One region of the Amycolatopsis sp. NPDC114478 genome, then DNA from elsewhere that is predicted to be linked to it. Evidence: riboswitches for the same ligand, from Rfam matches in the RefSeq annotation. Region 1 holds a riboswitch; the other holds the start of a gene.

Region 1 (9,061 bases):
ACCAGGCCGTCCTGGCCCGTGTAGAGCACCGGGTAGTGCGGGGCCAGCCGCGAGGCGACGTAGTTCGCGGCCAGCACGGCGACCTTGGTGGCCGCGGTCAGGCCGGGCGCGCCCATCATCCGGACGTAGGCCCAGGAGATCGGCAGGATCGACGCTGAGCCGTACGGCGCGCCGCTGATCGGGCCGACACCGGTCTCCGGACCGGCCTGCGCCAGCAGCGGGTGGTTGGGCAGGAACGGCGCGAGGTGCGCGCGCACCGCGACCGGGCCGACACCGGGACCGCCACCGCCGTGCGGGATGCAGAAGGTCTTGTGGAGGTTCAGGTGCGAGACGTCGCCGCCGAACTCGCCCGGCTTGGCCAGGCCCAGCAGGGCGTTGAGGTTCGCGCCGTCGACGTACACCTGGCCGCCGCCGTCGTGGACGATCTTGGCCAGCTCGTCGATGTCGTGCTCGTACACGCCGTGCGTGGACGGGTACGTCACCATGATCGCCGCCAGGGTGTCGCGGTGGGTGTCCACCTTGGACCGCAGGTCGGCGAGGTCGACGTTGCCCTCGTCGGTGCACTTCACGACGACCACGCGCATCCCGGCGAGCACCGCGGACGCGGCGTTCGTGCCGTGTGCGGATGACGGGATCAAGCAGACGTCCCGGCCTTCGTCGCCGTTCGCGCGGTGGTAGGCGCGGATCGCGAGGAGCCCGGCCAGCTCGCCCTGGCTGCCCGCGTTCGGCTGCAGCGACACCTTGTCGTAGCCGGTGACCTCGGCCAGCCACTCGGCCAGCTGGGCGACGAGGACGTGGTAGCCCTCAGCGTCTTCGGCCGGGGCGAACGGGTGGATGCCGGCGAACTCGCGCCAGCTGATCGGCTCCATCTCGGTGGTGGCGTTGAGCTTCATCGTGCAGGAGCCGAGCGGGATCATGCCGCGGTCGAGCGCGTAGTCCAGGTCGGACAGCCGGCGCAGGTAGCGCAGCATCGCCGTCTCGGAGCGGTGGGTGCCGAAGACCTCGTGGCCCATGAAGCCGCTCTCGCGGGCGAGGCCATTGGGCAGCGCGACGCCGTCTTCGACGTCCGCCTCGATGCCGAACGCGCGCAGGACCTTCGCGGTGATCGCCGGGGTGCTGACCTCGTCGAAGGCGACGCGGACGTGGTCGGCGTCGACGTGACCGAGGTTGATCCCGGCTTCGCGGGCGGCCGCGTGGACCTCGGCGGCCCGGCCCGGGACGCGCGCGACGACCGTGTCGAAGAACGACTCGTGCACGACCTCGACACCGCCCGTGCGCAGGACGCCGGCGAAGCCCGCGGCGAGGCCGTGGACGCGCTGGGCGATCTTCTTCAGGCCGTCCGGACCGTGGTAGACCGCGTACATCGCGGCGAGCACGGCGGGCAGGACCTGCGCGGTGCAGATGTTCGAAGTAGCCTTTTCGCGGCGGATGTGCTGCTCACGCGTCTGCAGCGCGAGGCGGTAGGCGGAGTTGCCGTCGGCGTCGACCGAGACGCCGACCAGCCGCCCGGGCAGCGAGCGCTCGAGCCCGGAGCGCACGGACATGTACCCGGCGTGCGGGCCGCCGTAGCCGAGCGGGACGCCGAAGCGCTGCGTCGACCCGGCGGCGACGTCGGCGCCGAACTCGCCGGGCGAGGTGATCAGCGTCAGCGCGAGGAGGTCCGCGGCGACGGTGAACAGCGCGCCCGCGGCCTTCGCCGACTCGGAAATCGCGTGGTAGAAGCCGCGGCCGCGCAGCACACCGGACGCGCCGGGGTACTGGACGACGACGCCGAAGAACTCCTCGGGCAGGCCGGTGAGCAGGTCGCGGACCTCGACCTCGATGCCCAGGGCCTCGACGCGGGTGCGCACGACGGCGATGGTCTGCGGCAGGCACTCGGCGTCGAGGACGACCTTGTTGGACTTCGACTTGGACGCGCGGCGCATGAGCGTGACGGCTTCGGCGACGGCGGTCGACTCGTCCAGCAGGGACGCGTTCGCGGTGGCCAGGCCGGTCAGATCGGCGACCATCGTCTGGAAGTTGAGGAGCGCTTCGAGGCGGCCCTGGGAGATTTCCGGCTGGTAGGGCGTGTACGCGGTGTACCAGGCCGGGTTCTCGAGGACGTTGCGGCGGATCACGCCGGGGGTGACGGTGTCGGAGTAGCCGAGGCCGATCATCTGCGTCATCGGCCGGTTGCGCGCGGCGAGGGCGCGCAGCTCCGCGGTGGCGTCCTCTTCGGACGCGGCGGGCGGGAGGACCAGCTCACGCGTGGCGCGGATGGCGCTCGGGACGGCGGCGCCGACGAGGGCGTCCAGGCTGCCGTAGCCGCATTCGGCCAGCATCTTCGCGCGTTCGGCCTCGGACGGGCCGATGTGGCGGGCGTCGAACTGCGTTGAAGTGATGGGGAGCTCCTCGGGCCGGGCACACGGGTGCGCTGGGAACTCCCCCTCTGTCATGGCACCTGAGAGTTTCACCGTGTGAGACACGGCTTTCACCTTGGGTGAGGCGCGGGTGCGCCTGCTTTCCAGAGTGGCCTCGCGCGAAGCGGTAACAGGTACCTGAGAGATTCTGGGGAGTTTGCTCCTTCGGTGCCCCACCGGTTTCGTGGGGGCTCTCCCGCCTCGGCTCTACGGCCCGATCTGCAGTTGTGACGGTCACGGTACCTGCCGGGTTCGAGGTCCGTCTACTTCACCCGGGCAACGCCACATCACCCTTCGAGCGCGGCTCGATCCGCGACCCGCCGCACGACGCCCCCGGCCAGCGCCGGGGGCCGCCGGACCCGGCCCGAGGGCAGGACCAGGCGTTTCAGCGGCCCGCCCACCGGCACCGGCGGGTGCCCGGCGCCCAGCAGCACCTGCTCGACGATCTGCTCGGCGAACCAGGCCACCGAGTCGTTGAGCCGGTCCAGCGAGGGGCGGTCGCCGTCGAAGACGTCCTCGTCGGCGAGCGTGACTTCGAAGTACGCGCAGCCGGGCGGGGCCGAGATCGCTTCCTCGATCGCCCGCGCGCCGGCCAGCGGGTCGTCGAAGCCCGCTTCGAGCAGCGGCTCGCGGTAGATCCGCGCTGCCCGCTCGCGCATGCGGGGGCCGTAGCGGACGACGACCGGGAGCCGCCCGGTCAGGTCCGGCACGGCCAGCCCGTGCAGCAGCATGATCGGCGGCACCGAGTGCACCAGCCGCGGCGCGGGTTCTGCCAGCTCGCGGGCGGTGATCCGGACGCGGTCGGCCATCGCGTCCGGGAGGCCGAAGTAGCGGAAGTCGACGTTGCCGAACCCGAGCCCGTCGGCGACCAGCGACGCCAGCAGCTCGCCGTACCCCCAGATCGGCGACAGCACCACGACGGGCGGCGCGGCGACCACGGGTGACGGCGCGGGCGGGCGCGTCGCCTCCTGTTCGGGCACCTGGATGACCAGCCGCGGCGGCTCGTGCCAGTCGTGCACCTCGGCGACCCGCCAGTAGAGCCCGAGCGGCCGCCACAGCTCGCCGAGGATGTCGTGCTCGATGATCCGGCGCACCTCGGCGTCGTCGTGCGGGAAGTCCCGCGGCGCCACGATCCCGACGTAGTGGTGGTAGGTGACGCGGACTTCGTCACCGCGCGTGGCCGAGCGGATCCGCATCTCCCAGTCGATCGGTGACGCGGCGATGGCGTTGGCGACCTGGGTGCCGGGCGAGGAGTAGACGAGCGCGGTGGCCTGCCGGAGGAACTGCCCGGCCTGGTCGATGCCCTCGCGCAGCGCCTTCGCGGCCTGGGCGACGTGCACCGGGCTGGCGAGGGAGTCGGGCAGCACGCCGGCGACACGCAGCAGCTCGGCTTCGGTCAGCCCGGTGACCTCGGCGAGCTGGGCCCAGTGGTCGAAGACGGTGACCTTGGGCGCGTGCCGGTGCTCGATCCAGCTGCGCAGGGTGGAGGTGGGGACGCCGACGCGTCGCGCGGCCTCGTCCAGGGAGAGGCCCCGCGAGCGGATCCCCGTCCGGACCGCTTCCGCCCACTCGTCGGCGCGCCAGTGCGTCACCTCACAAAGCTAACGAAACCCGCTAGCTTTGCGCAGGGACGAATCGCCCACCCGCGCCCGACGCTGTGAGCATGACCACCACCATCATCGCCCTCACGCTCATCGTCGGCGTGCTCACCTTCGCCGCCGGTGCCTTCCTCGCCTCCGAAATCGCCGTCCGCGTGCTGCGGCGCCGGGAAAAGCTCGTGTCGGAAGAGCGCAAGAAGCTCAACGCCGCCTGGACCTACCTCCGGGAGGTCTACGGCGTCAAGAAACCGACGCGCCGTTAGATCGGGGTGACGTACGCGCCGGAGATGCCGCCGTCGACCAGGAACTGGGACGCCGTGATGAAGCTGGCGTCGTCGCTGGCCAGGAACGCCACCGCCGCCGCGATCTCCTCCGGCTCGGCGAACCGGCCGACCGGCACGTGCACCAGCCGCCGCGCCGCGCGTTCCGGGTCCTTCGCGAACAGCTCCTTCAGCAGCGGCGTGTTCACCGGCCCCGGGCACAGCGCGTTGACGCGGATGTTCTCCCGCGCGAACTGCACGCCCAGCTCGCGGCTCATCGCCAGCACGCCGCCCTTGGACGCCGTGTACGAGATCTGCGACGTCGCCGCGCCCATCACCGCCACGAACGACGCCGTGTTGATGATCGACCCGCGCCCCTGGCGCTGCATGTGCGGCAGCACGGCCTTGCAGCAGTGGTACACCGACGTCAGGTTGACCCGCTGCACCCGCTCCCACGCCTCGATGCCGGTGGTCAGGATGGAGTCGTCCTCGGGCGGCGAAATGCCCGCGTTGTTGAACGCGACGTCGACCGAGCCGAACTGCTCGACCGTGCTGTGGAACAGGTTCTCGACCTGCTCGGCGTCGGTCACGTCGGTCTGGATGAACGCGCCGCCGATCTCGTCGGCCGCGGCTTTGCCCGAATCCGGCGTCAGGTCGCCGATGACGACCTTCGCGCCTTCGCTCGCCAGGCGGCGGGCCGAGGCGAGCCCGATGCCGCTCGCGCCGCCGGTGATCACCGCGACGCGGCCTTCGAAACGCTGGACCATTACTCCTCCGTGCTGAGAAAGACGTTCTTGGTTTCGGTGAACGCCGCCGCGGCGTCGGGGCCCAGCTCGCGGCCGAGGCCGGACTGCTTGAAGCCGCCGAACGGCGTCCAGTAGCGCACCGAAGAGTGCGAGTTCACCGACAGGTTGCCGGCTTCGACGCCGCGGGCCACGCGGAACGCGCGGCCGGCGTCGCGGGTCCAGATCGACCCGGACAGGCCGTACTCGGTCGCGTTGGCCATCCGGACCGCGTCGGCCTCCTCCGCGAACGGCACGACGGCGACGACCGGGCCGAACACCTCCTCCGCCACGGCGGGGTGCCGCAGGTCGGGCGGGGTGAGGACGGTCGGCGGGAACCAGTAGCCGGGGCCGGTGGGAGCACTGCCGCGGAACGCGACGGGCGCGTCGTCCGGCACGTACGACGCCACCTTTTCCCGGTGCGAAGCCGAGATCAGCGGCCCCATCTCGGTCTTCTCGTCGCCGGGGTCGCCGACGACGACGCCGTGCACCGCGGGCTCCAGGAGCTCCATGAAGCGGTCGTACGCGCTCGCCTGCACCAGGATCAGCGACCGCGCGCAGCAGTCCTGGCCCGCGTTGTCGAAGACGCCGTAGGGCGCGGTCGCCGCGGCCTTCTCCAGGTCGGAGTCGGCGAAGACGATGTTCGCGTTCTTGCCGCCCAGCTCCAGCGTCACGCGCTTCACCTGCGCCGCGCAGCCGGCCATGATCTGCTTGCCGACCTCAGTGGAGCCGGTGAAGACGACCTTGCGCACGTCCGGGTGGTCCACGAACCGTTGGCCGACAACAGATCCTTTGCCCGGCAGCACCTGGAAGACGTCCTCCGGGATGCCCGCCTCGCGCGCCAGCTCGGCCAGCCGGACCGCGGTCAGCGGCGTCAGCTCGGCGGGCTTGAGGACGACGGTGTTGCCGGCCGCGAGCGCGGGCGCGAAGCCCCAGCCGGCGATCGGCATCGGGAAATTCCACGGCACGATCACGCCGACCACGCCCAGGGGCTCCTGGAACGTGACGTTGACGCCGCCCGGCACCGGGATCTGCTTGCCGATCAGGCGTTCCGGCGCCGCGGAGTAGTAGTTGAGGACGTCCCGGACGTTGCCCGCCTCCCAGCGGGCGTTGCCGATCGTGTGCCCGGAGTTCTCGACCTCCAGCCGCGCGAGGTGCTCGATGTCGGCCTCGACGGCGTCGGCGAAGCGGCGCAGCAGCCGCGCGCGGTCGCCGGGGGTGACGTCGCGCCACGCCGGGAACGCCGCCCGCGCGCGGGCGATCGCCGCGTCGGTCTCCGCGGCGCTGGTCAGCGGAACCGTCCGCACCACCTGCTCGGTGGCGGGGTTCAGGACGTCGAACGTGCTGGTCATGCCCTCTCCTCGGTCGCGTCGACGAAGGCCGCGAAGAGCCGCACGTCGTCGCTGTCCTGCTCGGGGTGCCACTGGACGCCCAGGGTGAACTCACCGGGCACTTCGGCGGCTTCGATGGTGCCGTCGGCGGCCCAGCCGACCGGTTCCAGGCCGGCGCCGAGCCGGTCGACGGCCTGGTGGTGGTAGCAGAGCGTCTTGGTCTCGGACCCCAGGATCGCCGCCGCGCGGCTGCCTTCGGCCAGCGTGACGGTGCCCCGGCCGAACGTCGCCGGCGCGGGCTGGTGCTCGGTGGACTCCGTCGCCTCCGGCAGGTGCTGGACCAGCGTTCCGCCGAGCGCGACGCTCATCACCTGCAGGCCGCGGCACACGCCGAGCACGGGCTTCCCCGCCGCGCGCGCCGCCGCGAACAGGCCGAACTCGAACGCGTCCCGCTCCGGCCGGGTGTAGGTCGCGGGGTGCGGCTGCTGGCCGTAGCGCTCCGGTTCGACGTCGGCGCCGCCGGTGAGCACCAGGCCGTCCACTGTGGACACGAGCCGCTCGTACGCGTCGGACACCGGCGGGAGCAGCACCGGGATGCCGCCGGCCGCGACGACGCAGTCGACGTAGACCCGGTGCAGCAGCACGGCTTCGGTCTCCCAGACCAGGAACTTCGCGGGTTCCAGGTAGCTGGTGAGGCCGATGACCGGTTTAGAGGCGCTCGAAGCCACGGATCAGCTCCCAGTCGGTGACGGCGGCGTTGTAGGCGTCGATCTCGATCTTCGCCGCGTTCAGGTAGTGGTCGACGACGTCGTCGCCGAAGGCTTCGCGCGCCAGGGCGCTCTGCGCGAGGGCCGCGGCGGCCTCGGGCAGCGTCGTCGGCACGGTGCGGCGGTCGGAGTGGTAGGCGTTGCCGGTGAAGGGTTCTTCCAGCTCCAGCTCGTTCTCGATGCCGTGCAGGCCGGCGGCGATGAGCGCGGCGACGGCGAGGTACGGGTTGACGTCCCCGCCCGGCACGCGGTTTTCGACGCGCAGCGACTCGCCGTGCCCGACGACGCGCAGCGCGCACGTCCGGTTGTCGGTGCCCCAGGCGATCGCGGTCGGCGCGAAGCTGCCGGGCACGAACCGCTTGTAGGAGTTGACGTTCGGCGCCAGGAAGTAGGTCAGCTCGTGCAGCCCGGCGAGCTGGCCGGCGAGGAACTGCTCCATCAGCGTCGAGAAGCCGTGCTCGTGGTCCCCGGCCAGGACGGCGCGGCCTTCGGTGGAGCGCAGGCTGATGTGGATGTGGCAGGAGTTGCCTTCGCGTTCGTTGTACTTCGCCATGAAGGTGAGGCTCTTGCCCTCCTGCGCGGCGATCTCCTTGGCACCGTTCTTGTAGACGCTGTGGTTGTCGCAGGTGCTCAGGGCATCGGTGTAGCGGAAGGCGATCTCCTGCTGACCCGGGTTGCACTCGCCCTTGGCGGACTCGGGGTAGAGCCCGGCGCCGGCCATGTCGTTGCGGATGCGGCGCAGCAGCGGCTCGAGGCGCGCGGTGCCGAGCATCGAGTAGTCGACGTTGTACTGGTTGGCGGGCTTGAGGCCGTGGTAGCGCTTGTCCCAGGCTGCTTCGTAGGTGTCGTCGAAGACGATGAACTCGAGCTCGGTCCCGACGTAGGCGGCGAGCCCGCGCTCGGCGAGCCGCTCGAGCTGCCGGCGCAGGATCTGCCGCGGCGACATCGGGACGGGGCCGCCTTCGACGCGCTCGACGTCGGCGAGGACCAGCGCGGTGCCTTCGTGCCACGGGATTTCGCGCAGGGTCTCGAGATCGGGACGCAGCACGAAGTCGCCGTAGCCGCTGTCCCAGGACGAGAGCGCGTAGCCGTCGACGGTGTTCATGTCGACGTCCACGGCCAGGAGGTAGTTGCAGGCCTCGGTCGCGTGGCCGACGACCTCGTCCAGGAAGTACTCCGCCGAGCAGCGCTTGCCCTGGAGCCTGCCCTGCATGTCCGTGATCGCGACGAGCACGGTGTCGATCGTGCCCGCGTCCACGCGCGCCCGGAGGTCGTCGAGCGTGAGCATGCCTCGCCTGCGTGCCATCAGCCGCCCCAAAGGTTTGATGCGAATCCTTTGCGGCTTCTTCCTACCCGGTCACGGCCGCGCGGTCAACCGGAACAAAGGTATTTTGTTGACCCATTGACTGAGGGTGCCAGACTGGTACGGCGGGCCTCGGACGCCCGCCACCGGTATGTGCGGTTTGCCCGGCTGAGAAGAGTCTGTGAATTCGCCTCACCGGGAGGAATCCCGGGTACTCCGGCGTTGAACCGGGCAGGAGAGGTGAGATCGATGACCACAGCATTCACGCAGCAGAGCACGATCGGACAGCAGCAGGCGCGGCCGCAGCTGCCCACCCTGCCCACCGGCTGGCCGATCGGTTCCTATGAGTCCTACGAGCAGGCGCAGCGCGCGGTCGACCACCTCGCGGGCGCGGACTTCCCGGTGACCGACGTCACGATCGTGGGCGTGGAGCCGCTGCTCGTCGAGCGCATCGCCGGCAAGCTGTCCTGGGGCAAGGTCCTCGGCAGCGCGGCGACGTCCGGCGCCATGTTCGGTCTGTTCCTCGGCCTGGTCCTCAGCTTGCTGAACCCGGGTGCCGGGCTGGTGCCGATCGTGCTCGGCCTCGTCGCCGGCCTCGGCTTCAACCTGCTCTTCGGGGCG
Region 2 (9,061 bases), on a different contig from region 1:
CCAGCACCGCCTGGATGACGAACCGGTTGAGCACCGTGCCGAACACCGCGTCGTAGTCGAAGCGGGTCGCCAGCCGCGGGTCGGCCGCGGTCTGCGGCGTCTGCTGGCCGTACACGATGCCCTGGTTGAGGTCCGTGGCCCGCAGCCCCCACGCGCGGCACGTGAATTCGATGTTGTGCGAATCGTGCACCTTGGTCAGGTGGTAGAACGACCCGGGCCGCTTCGGGAACAGCACCCGGTCGGAACGCCCGTTGTGCTCGAGGTCCAGCCAGCCTTCTTCGATGTCGACGTTCGGCGTGCCGTATTCGCCCATCGTCCCCAGTTTGACCAAGTGGATCGCCGGGTCGATCTCCGCGATCGCGTAGAGCAGGTTCAAGGTGCCGATCACGTTGTTGTGCTGGGTGTACACCGCGTGCTCGCGGTCGATCATCGAGTACGGCGCCGAACGCTGCTCCGCGTAGTGCACCACCGCGTCGGGCCCGAAGTCGCGCACCGCGCCGAACAGGAACTCCGCGTCGAGCAGGTCGCCTTCGTAGCTGGCGATCGTGCGTCCCGAGACCTCTTCCCACGCGGCGATCCGGTCGGCGAGGGATTCGATCGGGACGAGGCTTTCGACGCCGAGTTCGGCGTCGTAACCGCGGCGGGCGAAATTGTCGAGAACGGCTACCTGATGGCCTTTGTCCGATAGGTGAAGCGCGGTCGGCCAGCCCAGATATCCGTCGCCGCCGAGAACCAGCACTCGCATTGTGCCGCCTTTCCTGCTCGTTTACGCCCCCCGACGCTATCGATCAAGTGCTGATGAAGACCTGTCAATAGGCTGTGAATCTCCTATGCGTAGGGGGGTCGGACGGCGGCGCGACCGGCCCACGGGGAGGATGGGGGCATGACGACCGTAACCAACGGCGTGCGGCCCCGCACAGCGGACAAGACCCGCCGCCGCGGCTGGGCCCGCCTCGCGCGCGCCGCCGCGACGTCCGTCGCCGCCACGGTCCTCAGCCAGGTCGTCCTGCTCGCCGTGCTCGCCACCGGCGGCGCCGCGGCCCTTGCGAGCACGCTCGCCTGGGCGGCCGGCGCGGTGCTGAACTTCCTGGTCACCCGCCGCTGGGTGTGGGGCCGCACCGGACGCCCGCGCGTGCGCCGCGAACTGCTGCCCTACCTGGTCGTCATCGGGCTCGGCGGGCTCGCCTCGATCGGCCTGACGACCCTCGCCGGCTCGCTCCTGACGCCGCTGAACCTGCCGCACCTATGGTGGGTCGTGCTCGTCGACGGCGCATACGTGGCCAGTTACGCGCTGGTGTTCGTCGTGAAGTTCACGCTGCTCGACCGGCTCGTGTTCGGCCGCGGCGCAGCACGTACCCCCGCCACCACGTCCCCGTCATGACGCGGGCGTAGTTCGCGCCGTAGACGAGGCTGCCGCCCTTCTTGCTCTTGCCCGCCTTGCGCAGCCGCATGCTCATCGGCAGCTCGAGGACCCGGGCACCGCGCGCGGTCACGCCCAGCATGAGCTCCGACGACTGGTACTGCGGCTCGTTGAGCGGGACCGAGCAGGCCAGCTCCGCCCGCATCGCGCGGAAGCCGAACGACGTGTCGGTGATCCGCCGCGCGGTCAGCACCGACGCCAGCACGGCGAACACGCGCACGCCCAGCCACCGGACGCGGCTGTCGGCCTCCTCGTGCCCGAGCCGCCGGGACCCGGTGACGAAGTCCGCGGTGCCGTCGACGACCGGACTGACCAGGGCTTCCAGCTCGCTGTTGTCGTATTGGCCATCGGCGTCGGTCGTCACGACGTACTCGGCTCCGGCCTCCGCCGCGAGGTGGTAGCCCAGGCGCAACGCGGCACCCTGGCCGCGGTTGCGGGGCGCGACGCACACGTACGCGCCGTGCTCCTCGGCGATGGCCGCGGTGTCGTCGGTGCCGCCGTCGACGACGACGAGCACGTCCACGCGCATGCCCAGGCACTCGTCCGGCATCTTCTCCAGGACTTCGCCGATGCCGCCGGCTTCGTTGTAGGCGGCGATGACGACGGTCAGCGGCGCCAGCTTCAGCTCGGGGTGCCGGCCGCGGAAGTCGTCCAGGGCGCCGGTGTCGACGTCGTCGGGGAACGCGGCGAGCCGTTTCCGGCTGGCCGAGGTCAAGGTGGTGAAGCCGAGCGCGCCGGCCACGGGCAGCAGCACCAGGGCGGGGATCTGGTAGCGCCAGGAGAACTGGAACACGGCCGAGACGAAGAGCAGGACCAGCCCGCTCGACGCCGCCAGCAGCGCGCCCGCGCGCGCCCGGTCCAGGGGCCTCTTGCGGCGGAACACCGTGAGCAGGCCCAGGATCGCACCGATGCCGAGCACCCCGCCGGAGACGTACCCGCCGCCGAGCTGGTAGTCGCGAAGGATCTTGGCCAGTGGCTGGTCGACACCGGCGTTCACGCCGTCGTTCTGCTGCGTGACCAGGTCGATCAGCGACTGGTCGGCCCACTGCGGGTAGGTGAGCTGGAACTGCCACCGGTCCAGCGGGACGTCGGTCGGGTCCTGCTCACGCGTCCAGGCGAAGCTCTTCGCGAAGTCCTTCAGGATCGCGTCGGCGACGTCGCCGGGCTGCTCCTTCAGGACGTCGACGGCGAATTCGTGCGCCAGCGCGGCTTTGTCCGCGCCCGGCGGCAGCGGGCCCGGCCAGTTCGGGTCGAGGTCGGCGTGGGTGTAGTTGTCCACCAGCCGCGTCTCGCGCGGCTCGGCCGGGCAGAACACCTGCAGCTCGGGCGAGAGGTGGAGGTTCGCGCAGTCGGCGACGGCGGCGGTGCGGCCGTAGAGCATGTTCCCGGACGGCCCGGTCAGCCCCCACTTGCCGGTCTCCGAGTGCACCCGCGCCGAGTACGGCACGAGCACGACGAGCAGGCCCAGCACGCCGGCCCCCGCCCGGCGCCAGCCCGCCCAGTGCCGCCACGCTCCCCCGGCGACGACCAGGAACACCAGCAGCGGCACCGCCAGGGAGATCCCGACGAGCCGCGTCAGCACGCCGAAGCCGAGCAGCAGACCCGCGACGCCGGCGCGTTTCCAGCCCGGCGTGCCCCAGCCCAGCAGCAGCCACAGGAGCCCGAGCAGCACCGCCTCGAAGACGACCTCGGACATGAGGTTCTGCTCGATCTGCAGCTGGTAGGCGTCGAGCAGCACGGGCACGGCGGCGAGCGCGCCGACCCACGGGCGGCCGCCGAGGCGCAGGACCAGCGCGTACAGGCCGACCGCGACGAGGAGCCCGCCGACGTGCTGGACGGCCGTGACCCACGCGAGGCCGCCGACGGCGAGCAGCGGGCGCAGCACGAGGTCGTAGCCGATCGGGTCGAGCTGGTCGGCGCGCAGCGCGTGCAGGTTGTCGATGTAGCGGAACGAATCGATGTACAGCAGCGCGGGTTTGTACGCCAGCCAGGTCAGCACCCGGAGCACGATCGCCGGGACGAGGAGCAGGAGCAGCGGCCAGTGGCGCTTGAGGAAAGCCGTCACGGTGTCGCGTTTGGACGGTCGAGACCGGAGAAGTACTTCCACGCCGTGGCCAGGCCGTCGGTGAGCGAGACCTCCGGCCGGAAGCCGATGGTCCCGGCGCTCGCCGAAACGTCGACGACCACCGCGGGCATCTCGCCCGCCGGCGCGTCGACGTGTTCGACCGGCAGCTCGGCGCCGGTCACCTCGCGCACGGCGTCGACCATCTCCAGCACGGAGACCGACCGCCCGGCGCCGACGATCGCCCGGCCCGAGTAGCCGCTGTCGAGGGCCAGCAGGATCGCGCGGACGACGTCGTCGACGTGCACGAGGTCGCGGCGCTGGCGGCCGTCGCCGTAGACCTTGACGCCGGTGCCGGTCAGCGCGGCGCGCATCATGCGCGGCACGAAACTGTCCTTGTGGGACATTCCCGGACCGTAGACGTTGGTGAACCGCAACGCACACGTGGTCATGCCGTACGCGCCGGCGTAGCCCGAGAGCAGCATTTCGCACGCCGCTTTGGTGGCGCCGTACGGCGTCAGCGGCCGCGGCGGCAGGTCCGGGGTGATCGTTGCCGAGCCGACGTTGCCGATCACCGCGTTGGTCGAGGCGAGCAGGAACTTCGGGACTTCGTGGCGGCGGGCGAGTTCGAGCAGTTCCTGGGTGACCAGGACGTTGTCGGCGAAGGTGTCTTCGGGCAGCTCGACCGACTTCAGCACCGACGTCAGCGCGGCGAGGTGCACGATCCCGACGGTCTCCGGCGTCACGGCCTCCTCGCGGACGGCGGCCTCGCGCAGGTCGCCGGTCACGACGCGGACACCGTTCTCGGCGTACGGGAAAGGGACGCGGTCCACGACAGTGACCGGGACACCCCGATCGAGGAAGGCGCGCACGACGGCCCGGCCGATGAAGCCGCTGCCACCGGTCACGACGACGGACGTTCGATCAGGAGCGTGCGCACTCGACATGGCCGCCAACCTACCCCGCGCACCTGTGCGGTTCCCGCGTACCCACGCGCTAGGCGAACGCCTCCGGGGGCGGGCAGGAGCAGATCAGGTTGCGGTCGCCGGCCGCGCCGTCGATGCGGCGGACCGGGGGCCAGATCTTCGCCGCCGGCGGGCCCGCCGGGAACACCGCTACCTCCCGGCTGTACGGCCGGTCCCACTCGCCCGCGACGCAGCGCGCAGTGTGCGGGGCCTGCCGCAGCGGGGACTCCGCCAGTGCCCACTCCCCCGCCGCGACCCGGTCGATCTCCGCGCGGATCGCGATCATCGCGTCGCAGAAGCGGTCCAGCTCGGCCAGGTCTTCGCTCTCCGTCGGCTCCACCATCAGCGTGCCCGCCACCGGGAACGACATCGTCGGCGCGTGGAGGCCGTAGTCCGCCAGGCGCTTGGCCACGTCGTCGACCGTCACGCCGGTCGCCTTCGTCAGCGGCCGCAGGTCGAGGATGCACTCGTGCGCGACGAGCCCGCCGTGGCCCGCGTACAGCACCGGGAAGTGGTCCCCCAGGCGGCGAGCGACGTAGTTGGCGTTTGCCACCGCCACGAGCGTCGCGCGGCGCAGGCCCTCCGCACCCATCATCCGGACGTACGCCCACGAGATCGGCAGGATCGACGCGCTCCCCCACGGCGCCGCGCTCACCGGCCCGACCCCGGTCACCGGGCCGGCCGCCGGCTGCAGCGGGTGGTTCGGCAGGAACGGCGCCAGGTGCGCGCGGACCCCGATCGGCCCGACGCCGGGTCCGCCGCCGCCGTGCGGGATGCAGAACGTCTTGTGCAGGTTGAGGTGCGAGACGTCGGCGCCGAAGCGGCCGTACTGGGCCACGCCGATCAGCGCGTTGAGGTTGGCACCGTCGACGTACACCTGCCCGCCCGCGTCGTGCACCAGCGCGCACACCTCGCCGACGGTGTCCTCGTAGACCCCGTGCGTCGACGGGTAGGTGATCATGATCGCGGCCAGGTCCGCGCGGTGGTCGTCCACAGTGGACCGCAGGTGGCCGAGGTCGATGTTGCCGTCGTCGTCGCAGCGGACGACGACCACGCGCATGCCGGCCATCACCGCGCTCGCCGCGTTCGTGCCGTGCGCGCTCGCCGGGATCAGGCAGACGTCCCGCTCGCCCTCACCGCGCGACCGGTGGTAGGCGCGGATGGCCAGCAGCCCGGCGAACTCGCCTTGGCTGCCCGCGTTGGGCTGCAGGGAGACCGTGTCGTAGCCGGTGATCCGCGCGAGCCACGCGCCCAGGTCGGCGACCACCTCCAGGAGACCGGCGGCGTCCTCGGCGGGGGCGAACGGGTGCAGCCCGGCGAACTCCGGCCAGGTGATGGGTTCCATCTCCGCGGTGGCGTTGAGCTTCATGGTGCACGAGCCGAGCGGGATCATGCTCCGGTCGAGCGCGACGTCCTTGTCGGCCAGCTGCCGCAGGTAGCGCAGCAGCGCGGTTTCCGAACGGTGGGCGTGGAACACCGGGTGGGTGAGGAAGTCGCTCGTGCGCCGCAGCGGCGCCGGGAGCGCGTCCGCGGTGTCCGCGTCGAGACCGTCCACATCGGACACCGAGACGCCGAACGCCTTCCACACGCGGGAAAGCCGGTCCCGGGTCGTCGTCTCGTCGCAGGCGACGCCGACGTGGTCGTCGTCGACCCACCGGAGGTTGACGCCGAGGTCGCGGGCCGCCTCGACGACCGCGTCCGCGCGCCCGGGCACCGCCGCGGTCACGGTGTCGAAGAATTCGCCGTGCACGACGTCGACGCCGCCCTCGGCCAGGCCGGCGGCGAGCACGGTGGCCATCCGGTGGGCGCGCAGCGCGATCCCGCGCAGCCCGTCGGGCCCGTGGTACACGGCGTACATCGACGCCATCACCGCGAGCAGGACCTGGGCGGTGCAGATGTTCGACGTCGCCTTCTCGCGGCGGATGTGCTGTTCCCGGGTCTGCAGGGCGAGCCGGTACGCGGGTGCGCCGTCGGCGTCCTTCGAGACGCCGACCAGCCGGCCCGGCAGCTGCCGCTCGAGGCCCTTGCGGACGGCGAGGTAGGCGGCGTGCGGGCCGCCGAAGCCGAGCGGGACGCCGAAGCGCTGGGTCGACCCGACGGCGACGTCGGCGCCGAGTTCGCCGGGCGGCCGGAGCAGGGTCAGGGCGAGCGGGTCGGCGGCGACGATCACGGCGGCACCGTGCTTCTTCGCGTCGGCGATCGTCAGGTCCAGCTCGCGCACCGCGCCGGACGCGCCGGGGTACGCCAGCAGGATGCCGAAGAAGTCGCCGCCGAGCCCGAGGCCGGTCAGCCCCTGCGAAAGATCTTCGACAACCAGGTCGATGCCGAGCGGCTCGGCGCGGGTCCGGAGCACGGCGAGGGTCTGCGGGAGGGTGTCCTGGTCGACGACGAACCGGTTCGAGGACGCTTTGCCCGCTCGGCGCACGAGCGTCATGGCCTCGGCGGCCGCGGTGGCTTCGTCGAGCATCGAGGCGTTGGCGACCGGCAGGCCGGTCAGGTCCGAGACCATGGTCTGGAAGTTGAGCAGCGCTTCGAGCCGGCCTTGGGAGATTTCCGGCTGGTAGGGCGTGTAGGCGGTGTACCAGGCGGGGTTCTCGAGCACGTTCCGCCGGATGACGGGCGGGGTGACGGTGTCGTGGTAGCCGAGGCCGATCATCTGCGCCATGGACCGGTTGCGGCCGGCGAGCGCGCGGAGCTCGGCGAGCGCCTGGCCTTCGGTGGCGGCGGGCGGCAGTTCGAGCGGCTGCGCGGACCGCCGGAGCGACTCGGGAACGGCACGCTCGGAGAGCTCGTCGAGAGAAGCGACGCCGATGACGTCGAGGATCCGGCGGAGTTCGGCGGGGCCGGGCCCGATGTGCCGGTCGGCGAAGGGAACACCCTGCTCGAGAGAGGCGAGCGAAAAGTCCACGAGGGCCTCCTCCGAACGGCGGTATCTGCCAACCCGACTCTAGAACGGAAGGTGACCACGACGGGGGTCCGGGGGCGGAGCCCCCGGGCGGGGTGTGGGGGTTGCACCCCCACAAAACACCAGGAAGGCGAGGGGCGAGCCTGCGAGCCCCGTGCCGTACCCTCCCCACTCTGTCCGTACCCCGAGGGGCGCCTGAGAGTTTCGCCCGAGGTTGAGCCGGGCTTGCACCGTCGGCGGGGCCATCAGGTTGTGTCCTGACGACCCGCTTTCCAGAGGCGTCTCGTCCGCGCGGTCCAGGGTGCCTGAGAGGTTCCGGGGAGGACTTGCTCCTTCGGCGCCGAGCTCAATATGAGGCTCGGACTCTCCCGCGCGGATTCGTCGACCGCACGGAGAACCTTACTCCGTCCGCCGCAGCGGTGATCACCCGGTCCGGCGGGCGTTGCGGCGCTGGGTCAGCTCGTCCGGCTGGTGGGTCTCGACGACACCGCCGTCGGCGCGTTCGGCCGGGAACTCGTGGATGGTGCCGCTGATTTCCTGCATGGCGCCGCTGACCGCGATGCCGAAGACGCCTTGGCCGCCCTGGAGCAGATCGACGATCTCCTCCGGCGAGGTGCACTCGTAGACGGTGGTGCCGTCGGAGAACAGCGTCACGCGCGCGAGGTCGCGGACCCCGCGGACGCGCAGGTGGTCGACGGCGACGCGGATGTTCTGCAGGGAGACCCCGGTGTCCAGCAGCCGCTTGACGACCTTGAGGACCAGGATGTCCTTGAACGAGTACAGCCGCTGCGAGCCGGAGCCGTGGGCGGTGCGGATGCTGGGTGCGACCAGCTTCGTCCGGGCCCAGTAGTCGAGCTGGCGGTAGGTGATCCCGGCGATCTGGCACGCGGCCGGGCCGCGGTAGCCCACCAGCTCGTCCGGCAGCGAGTCGTCGGGGAACAGTTCACCCTGCTCGCCAGCCGCGACCTCAACAGGCTGCTTCTCGGAACCAGCCTCGACCACGCAAGCCTCCCCTCGCCCGACCAGGCGGCCGGCGAATGACAGCCGGACGGTCCCAGGAGCGGGACCCGCCGGAGATCAACCGCCACGGTCCGGCCCCAGACCGTGAATCACACCGTGGCGATTTACCTCCTCCGACGGTAAGCGCCCGGACAGTGCCGGTCAACGCGACGCGCGGCAAGCCTCAACGGTCGGCTGAGCCTTTGCACCGTTCGCCGTACCCCGGGAGCCGTGGTTCAAACCTCTTGCGCCGTTTTACTCAGCCGAGTAAATTTTATTCATGCGAGTAAACACCGACCTCATGGCGGAACTGGGGCTCAGCGGCACCGAGGCGGCCCGCCGCGCCCAGATCATCGGGGCGACCATCGGCGTCCTCGCCGACCTCGGGCACCGCAAGACGACGTTCGCCAAGATCAAGGAGCGCGCCGGGCTCAGCAGCACCCGGCTGATCTCCTACCACTTCACGAACAAGGCCGGCCTGATGCAGGCCGTGCTGAGCGCGGTGGTCGAGACGAAGAACGAGTTCCTGAAGGAGCGCACCGGCGGCGGGCTGGACCCGGCCGACCGGGCCGGCTACCTGCGGGCCCACATCGAGACGTCGATCGCGTTCCTGCGCGCGTACCCGGAGTGCGTCCGCGTGCTGGCCGAGCTGTCGGCCAACGCGGACGACGCCGACGGCTGGTCGATGACGAAGGTGCTGGTCGACGACA

Evidence for each region. A riboswitch is a leader RNA that binds a small molecule or an ion and turns the genes downstream of it on or off. The one in region 1 is predicted to bind glycine.
Region 2: it holds a riboswitch for glycine, as region 1 does, so the genes downstream of both, gcvP (aminomethyl-transferring glycine dehydrogenase) here and gcvP (aminomethyl-transferring glycine dehydrogenase) in region 1, are expected to answer to the same signal.

The regions. Positions count from the first base shown of each region.
Region 1 is NZ_JBVKDO010000006.1:343,418-352,478, forward strand. It holds gene gcvP (aminomethyl-transferring glycine dehydrogenase) at 1-2,435, opposite strand, end outside; glycine riboswitch at 2,515-2,608, opposite strand; gene ACZ7OH_RS20190 (helix-turn-helix domain-containing protein) at 2,687-3,991, opposite strand; gene ACZ7OH_RS20195 (hypothetical protein) at 4,063-4,260, shown strand; gene ACZ7OH_RS20200 (3-oxoacyl-ACP reductase) at 4,257-5,024, opposite strand; gene ACZ7OH_RS20205 (aldehyde dehydrogenase family protein) at 5,024-6,391, opposite strand; gene ACZ7OH_RS20210 (gamma-glutamyl-gamma-aminobutyrate hydrolase family protein) at 6,388-7,098, opposite strand; gene ACZ7OH_RS20215 (glutamine synthetase family protein) at 7,079-8,425, opposite strand; gene ACZ7OH_RS20220 (YflT domain-containing protein) at 8,690-9,061, shown strand, end outside.
Region 2 is NZ_JBVKDO010000002.1:374,506-383,566, reverse strand. It holds gene ACZ7OH_RS06415 (NAD-dependent epimerase/dehydratase family protein) at 1-745, opposite strand, end outside; gene ACZ7OH_RS06410 (GtrA family protein) at 884-1,381, shown strand; gene ACZ7OH_RS06405 (glycosyltransferase family 2 protein) at 1,311-3,485, opposite strand; gene ACZ7OH_RS06400 (NAD-dependent epimerase/dehydratase family protein) at 3,482-4,429, opposite strand; gene gcvP (aminomethyl-transferring glycine dehydrogenase) at 4,479-7,355, opposite strand; glycine riboswitch at 7,635-7,733, opposite strand; gene ACZ7OH_RS06390 (MerR family transcriptional regulator) at 7,776-8,354, opposite strand; gene ACZ7OH_RS06385 (TetR/AcrR family transcriptional regulator) at 8,632-9,061, shown strand, end outside.